Regions from separate parts of the Enterobacter sp. SM3 genome, predicted to be linked through region 3. Evidence: predicted binding sites of a transcription regulator. Region 3 holds the regulator's gene; each other region holds the start of a gene.
What was found. Region 3 encodes LexA, which represses DNA repair genes until DNA is damaged. Its sites were predicted from a motif close to TNCTGTATGTACATACAGNA; they were not measured.
Positions count from the first base shown of each region.

Region 1: a site for LexA is predicted at 767-786, ahead of GVO84_RS09120 (metal-dependent hydrolase). Genes of this name have one in related genera too.
Region 2: a site for LexA is predicted at 1,100-1,119, ahead of umuD (translesion error-prone DNA polymerase V autoproteolytic subunit). Genes of this name have one in related genera too.

Region 1 is NZ_CP099971.1:1,940,676-1,942,941, reverse strand. It holds gene hxpB (hexitol phosphatase HxpB) at 28-699, shown strand; gene GVO84_RS09120 (metal-dependent hydrolase) at 801-1,391, shown strand; gene GVO84_RS09115 (L-cystine transporter) at 1,519-2,266, shown strand, end outside.
Region 2 is NZ_CP099971.1:2,098,891-2,101,156, reverse strand. It holds gene umuC (translesion error-prone DNA polymerase V subunit UmuC) at 1-663, opposite strand, end outside; gene umuD (translesion error-prone DNA polymerase V autoproteolytic subunit) at 647-1,081, opposite strand; gene GVO84_RS09930 (hypothetical protein) at 1,369-1,569, shown strand; gene GVO84_RS09925 (aldo/keto reductase family oxidoreductase) at 1,615-2,266, opposite strand, start outside.
Region 3 is NZ_CP099971.1:359,279-361,544, forward strand. It holds gene plsB (glycerol-3-phosphate 1-O-acyltransferase PlsB) at 1-285, opposite strand, end outside; gene GVO84_RS01555 (diacylglycerol kinase) at 440-808, shown strand; gene lexA (transcriptional repressor LexA) at 917-1,525, shown strand; gene dinF (MATE family efflux transporter DinF) at 1,589-2,266, shown strand, end outside.

The DNA.
Region 1 (2,266 bases), 1.6 Mb from region 3:
GAACACCCTGGATAAGGAGACGTTGTGATGTCGACACCGCGCCAAATTCTTGCCGCAATTTTTGACATGGATGGATTACTGATCGATTCCGAACCGCTTTGGGATCGCGCCGAACTGGATGTGATGGCCAGCCTGGGCGTGGATATCAGCCGCCGTAATGAACTTCCCGATACGCTGGGCCTGCGCATCGATATGGTGGTTGACCTGTGGTTTGCCCAACAGCCGTGGGTGGGTCCCGATCGCGATGAGGTGACCGCACGCATTATCAGCCGCGCCATTTCTCTGGTGGAAGAGAACAGGCCGCTGTTGCCCGGCGTACGCGAGGCCGTTGCGCTGTGTAAAGCCCAGGGGCTGAAGGTTGGCCTGGCCTCGGCTTCACCGCTGCATATGCTGGAAAAAGTGCTCACGATGTTTGAACTGCGCGACAGTTTCGACGCGCTGGCGTCCGCTGAAAAATTGCCTTACAGCAAGCCACACCCGCAGGTCTATCTGGACTGTGCCGCGAAGCTCGGCCTGGATCCCCTCAACTGCGTTGCGCTGGAAGATTCCGTTAACGGTATGGTGGCGTCGAAGGCTGCGCGGATGCGCTCCATTGTGGTGCCCGCTGAAGAAGGCCGTCACGATCCCCGGTTTGCGCTTGCCGATGTGAAGCTTAATTCACTTGCAGAACTCACGGCGCATCATCTGCAGGGCGGTTAACGCCCTCCTCCGGTTTGTGACAAACAGTTACACCGTCACCTCTTCCGCCTACTGTATAAAAACCCTATACTGTATGAATTGACAGTTTTGTGGGTTTTATCATGACGGCGGAAGGCCACCTGCTTTTTTCTATTGCGTGCGCGGTATTTGCCAGAAACGCTGAACTCACCCCCGTGCTGGCACAGGGGGACTGGTGGCATATTGTCCCTTCCGCCGTATTGACCTGCCTGCTGCCCGACATTGACCATCCCAAATCCTTCCTCGGGCAACGCCTGAAGTGGGTGTCGAAACCCATCGCCCGCGCGTTCGGCCACCGGGGGTTTACGCACAGCCTGCTGGCCGTGTTTGGCCTGCTGACGCTTTTCTATTTAAAGGTGCCCGAAAGCTGGATAGTCCCCGCCGATGCCATCCAGGGGATGGTGCTGGGCTATTTAAGCCATATTCTCGCCGATATGCTGACGCCTGCGGGCGTGCCGCTGCTTTGGCCCTGCCGCTGGCGCTTCCGTTTTCCCATCCTCGCCCCGCAGAAAGGAAACCAGCTTGAGCGCGTATTGTGCATGGCGCTGTTTGCTTACGCCGTCTGGATGCCGCAAACTTTGCCCGAAAACAGTGCAGTTCGCTGGTCATCCCAGATGATTAATTCGCTGCAATTTCAGTTTAATCGCTTTATTCATCACCAGATTGAACAGTAAACCAACAAAATTATCTCATTTGTCATAACCCATTCCATTTGGATATAAGCGCTACATCACACTTCTGCTAACCTTCCGCCAACAGGATCGGTAAAAACCGACCCAATAATAAATCAGGAGAACGGGGATGAATTTTCCACTCATCGCGAACGTCGTTGTGTTCGTTGTATTGCTATTGCTTCTCGCGCAGGCGCGCCACAAACAGTGGAGCCTGGCGAAAAAAGTGCTGGTTGGTCTGGCCATGGGTGTCGTATTTGGTCTGGCATTACAGGCAATTTATGGCTCCGATAATCCAGTTCTGAAAGACTCTATTCAGTGGTTCAACATCGTCGGTAACGGCTATGTCCAGCTGCTGCAGATGATCGTTATGCCGCTGGTGTTCGCCTCTATTCTGAGCGCCGTGGCCCGCCTGCATAACGCCACTCAGCTGGGAAAAATCAGTTTCCTGACCATTGGTACGCTGCTGTTCACCACGCTGATTGCCGCGCTGGTGGGTGTGCTGGTCACCAACCTGTTTGGCCTGACCGCAGAAGGTCTGGTTCAGGGTACCGCTGAAACGGCGCGTCTTACCGCGATTCAAACCAACTACGTGGGTAAAGTGGCTGACCTGACCGTGCCGCAGATGGTGCTCTCCTTCATTCCGAAGAACCCGTTTGCTGACCTGACCGGTGCGAGCCCAACCTCGATCATCAGCGTGGTTATTTTCGCCGCGTTCCTGGGCGTAGCGGCGCTGAAGTTGCTGAAGGACGACGCGCCAAAAGGCGAACGCGTGCTGACCGCGATTGACACCCTGCAAAGCTGGGTGATGAAGCTGGTTCGTCTGGTCATGCAGCTCACCCCTTACGGCGTGCTGGCGCTGATGACCAAAGTGGTTG
Region 2 (2,266 bases), 1.7 Mb from region 3:
CAGTACCACGTTGAAATGTTTGCGAATGACCCAGGACGACGCTTCCGCCAGCTCCAGCGCTGTGGTAATGCCCATCGCGTTCAGTTTTTTCGTGATGCGCCGACCTACCCCCCACACCTCCTCTACCGGAACCTTTGCCAGCAGCTTACGCTGCCGCTCGTGGCCTGAGAGATCGACCACGCCGCCCGTGCTGGCCCAGCGTTTCGCCGCATAGTTGGCCAGCTTCGCCAGCGTTTTGGTCGGGGCAATACCGACGCCAACGGTTAAGCCCGTATTTTTAAAGACCTGCGTGCGCATCTGGTGACCGAACGCTTCCAGAGACAGGCAGTGACTGACCCCTGAAACGTTCACGAACGCCTCATCAATGGAGTAAATCTCTATTGCCGGGGCGAGATCGGTCAGCGTCTGCATGACCCGACTGCTGAGATCGGCATACAGCGCATAGTTCGAGCTAAAGACGTAAACCCGCGACGGGTATAGCTTTTCTTTGAATTTAAAATACGGCTCCCCCATTTTTATGCCGAACTGCTTTGCCTCCCGCGACAGTGAAATAATGCAGCCGTCGTTATTGGACACCACCACGATGGGTTTCCCCTCCAGATCGGGGCGGAATACCCGCTCGCAGGAGGCGTAGAAGCTATTCACATCAACCAGCGCGAACATGTTTATGCGTTTTGAGGGTGTGGGTGACGACGCCGAAGATCTGCAGCTCCTCTTCGGACTGAAAGGTAATCGGCTGATAGCGGGCATTATGCGCCAGAAGTCTCAGAGCCGGGCGGGTCTGTAGCTCTTTCACCGTAAACTCACCGGCGACCGACGCCACGACGATATCCCCATGTTCGGCATTTAACGAACGATCGACCACCAGCAGATCGCCGTCGCCGATCCCCGCCCCAATCATGGAGTCTCCACTCACCTTGATAAAATAGGTCGCACTGGGGTGCCTTACCGCCAGCCGGTTAAGATCGAGACGATCCTCCACATAATCCTGCGCCGGGCTGGGAAACCCACAGGCAACACGTTCTAAAAATAAAGGTAATTCAATGATTTGTTTTGGTTGATAAGAAAAGAGAGTGTCCATAATGCCTTTCTCGCCAGATACTGTATATAAATACAGTATTACGGATTATGGACAAGGATCAAGGTCATTTCCGGAGGTGAACCCAAACGCGTTGAAGTTTGAGCGGTTTTAATTAAGCAACATCGCCTGCCGTTAACAGGCCTGACATCATAAGTCATGCAAAAGTCATATGGTTTATGACTTATAAAAAATAACATCACTATGCACTAACTACATGTTGACTTTAAAGTCAGATAAAAGCATATTTTACGGCACGAATTAACAAGACTTACTGGAGAATATTTCCCATGCCAGCCCGTGACTATCCAGACAAGCGTGTTGCACGCGGTCTGGCAAAGGAGGCCGATCTCAGGATGCTGAGCGCCCGCATCGATCCCGACCTGATGGAGTACATCAGAACCACCGCCTTTGAGACGCGTAAGAGTAAGCAAGAGATTGTGGCGGAAGCGTTAGCGCTCCACAGGCAGAAAAGTCAGACAGGAGCCTAAGCGCGCAAAGCCGGAAGTCCCCTTAAGGCTTTGCGCATATTACGTTTAATCTAACAGCGAATTCAGCGTTTCCAGTGCTTCAGGCGGTAACTTCAGATCCGCCGCCGCGAGGTTTTGCCGCAGATGCGCCACGGACGAGGTGCCCGGGATCAGCAAAATATTCGGGGAACGCTGCAGCAGCCATGCCAGCGCTACCTGCATTGGCGTTGCGCCCAGTGAATCCGCGACGGCCTTCAGCCCGGAAGATTGCAGTGGCGTAAAGCCGCCCAGCGGGAAGAACGGCACATACGCAATCCCCTGCTGCGCAAGCAGATCCACCAGCGCATCGTCACCCCGGTTCACAATGTTGTACATGTTCTGCACGCACACCACCGGGACCATCTTCTGCGCTTCCGCGACCTGGGTGGCCGTGACGTTGCTCAGGCCAATATGCCGCACCAGACCCTGCTGCTGTAATGCTGCCAGGGTGGAGAGCGGTTCAGCAATTGACCCTTCCGCTGGCCCGTGCGCGCTAAACATGATCCGCAGATTCACCACGTCCAGCACGTCCAGCTGCAGATTACGCAGGTTGTCATGCACCGCCTGAGTCAGTTCCTGCGCGGAAAAGGCCGGCAGCCAGGCGCCTTTGTCGTCGCGACGGGCGCCAATCTTGGTGACAAGCGTCAGATCGTCCCGGTACGGGTGAAGCGCCTCGCGG
Region 3 (2,266 bases):
GTAGTAGGTAAACACGCGCGGTCCACCGTGAATGAACACGTAGCGCGGCAGTAAAGTGCCGTCAACTTCTAGCGGTTCAAGCGGGTCAGGTAAGTCATGCGCCAGACACTGGGCGCGAAGCGTTAGTAAGTCTGCCTTCGAGTTATAAGGCAAAACGTACATAATAGGACGCGACGTATCGAGCCCCAATTCCAGCGCGGGTTCCGCTGGGATAGACTTGCTTTTTACCAGGATGCTTAATGGTAAATTAAGTAATTTGTAGTAAATTCGTGGCCAGCCGGACATAAACGATGTAAAGCCTCTGGTTAATAATGCAATTGCGGCGCAAGGATAACAGAAAGCGCGCAAAATTTCTGTTGTTACCCGTCATACTTCAGGCTGTAGCGAAACGCGCTACAGTTCCTGTTACTGACGCTTTTTTTCATAAAAGGTTCTTTTAATGGCCAATAATACCACTGGGTTAACGCGTATCATCAAAGCCGCCGGCTATTCATGGAAAGGGTTCCGTGCCGCGTGGATCAACGAAGCCGCCTTTCGCCAGGAGGGCGTCGCCGCTATCATCGCGGTGATCATCGCCTGTTTCCTTGATGTTGATGCTATTACCCGCGTACTTCTTATCGGTTCCGTGCTTCTGGTGATGATAGTGGAAATTCTTAATAGCGCTATTGAAGCTGTTGTTGATCGCATTGGTTCAGATTTCCACGAGCTTTCTGGCCGCGCAAAAGACATGGGCTCTGCTGCCGTGTTGCTGGCGATTATCACTGCCGTAATCACCTGGGTCACGCTGCTTTGGTCACATTTCCGATGAGCCTCGAGGAATAATTAAGTCCCTGGTTTTTTGTGCAGTTTTTGGTTCCAAAATCGCCTTTGACTGTATATACTCACAGCATAACTGTATATACACCCAGGGGGCGGAATGAAAGCGTTAACGACCAGGCAGCAAGAGGTGTTTGATCTCATCCGGGATCATATCGGCCAGACGGGTATGCCACCCACGCGTGCGGAAATCGCGCAGCGTCTGGGCTTCCGTTCTCCGAATGCTGCCGAAGAACACCTCAAAGCGCTGGCGCGTAAGGGCGTGATTGAGATTGTTTCAGGCGCGTCACGTGGTATCCGCCTACTGGTGGAAGAAGAGACGGGCATTCCGCTGGTGGGGCGTGTTGCTGCCGGTGAGCCTTTACTGGCACAGCAGCATATTGAAGGCCACTACCAGGTCGATCCGGCCATGTTCAAACCGAGCGCTGATTTCCTGCTGCGCGTCAGCGGTATGTCGATGAAAGACATCGGCATTCTTGACGGCGATCTGCTTGCGGTGCACAAAACGCAGGATGTGCGTAACGGCCAGGTGGTTGTCGCACGCATTGATGATGAAGTCACCGTCAAGCGTTTGAAAAAACAGGGGAACACCGTTCAGCTACTGCCTGAAAACAATGAGTTCTCCCCGATTGTGGTCGATCTCCGCGAACACAACTTCTCTATCGAAGGACTGGCGGTTGGGGTCATTCGCAACGGCGAATGGCTGTAACCTCTTCCTGACAGGCTATGGCGCCGCTGTAGCCTGCTTCATTCTCCACTCCCGGTATTTTTCATGTCACTGCTGACGGCATCCGATAAGGCATTGTGGCGTCTTGCTCTGCCGATGATTTTCTCCAATATTACCGTTCCCTTGCTCGGTCTGGTCGATACTGCCGTTATTGGTCACCTTGATTCGCCTGTTTATCTTGGCGGCGTGGCGATTGGCGCGACGGCAACCAGCTTCCTGTTTATGCTGCTGCTCTTTTTGCGTATGAGCACCACCGGGCTTACGGCACAGGCTTATGGCGCAAAAGATCCGCTGCGTCTGGCGCGCGCGCTGGTGCAGCCGCTGATCCTTGCGCTTGGCGCGGGGGCGTTAATCGTTTTATTACGTACGCCTCTGATCGACCTTGCACTCCATGTTGTTGGCGGCAGCGAGGCGGTACTGGCGCAGGCGCGACGTTTCCTTGAAATCCGCTGGCTCAGCGCGCCCGCGTCGCTGGCTAACCTGGTTCTGCTGGGGTGGCTACTGGGCGTTCAGTACGCCCGTGCGCCGGTCATTTTGCTGGTGGTGGGTAACCTGCTCAATATCGTTTTGGATGTCTGGCTGGTCATGGGTCTGCATATGAATGTGCAGGGCGCGGCGCTGGCGACGGCGATTGCCGAGTACGGAACCTTTATTATTGGCCTGTGGATGGTCTGGCGCGTGCTGGCGATGCGCGGCATCTCCCTGGCGCTGCTCAAAACCGCA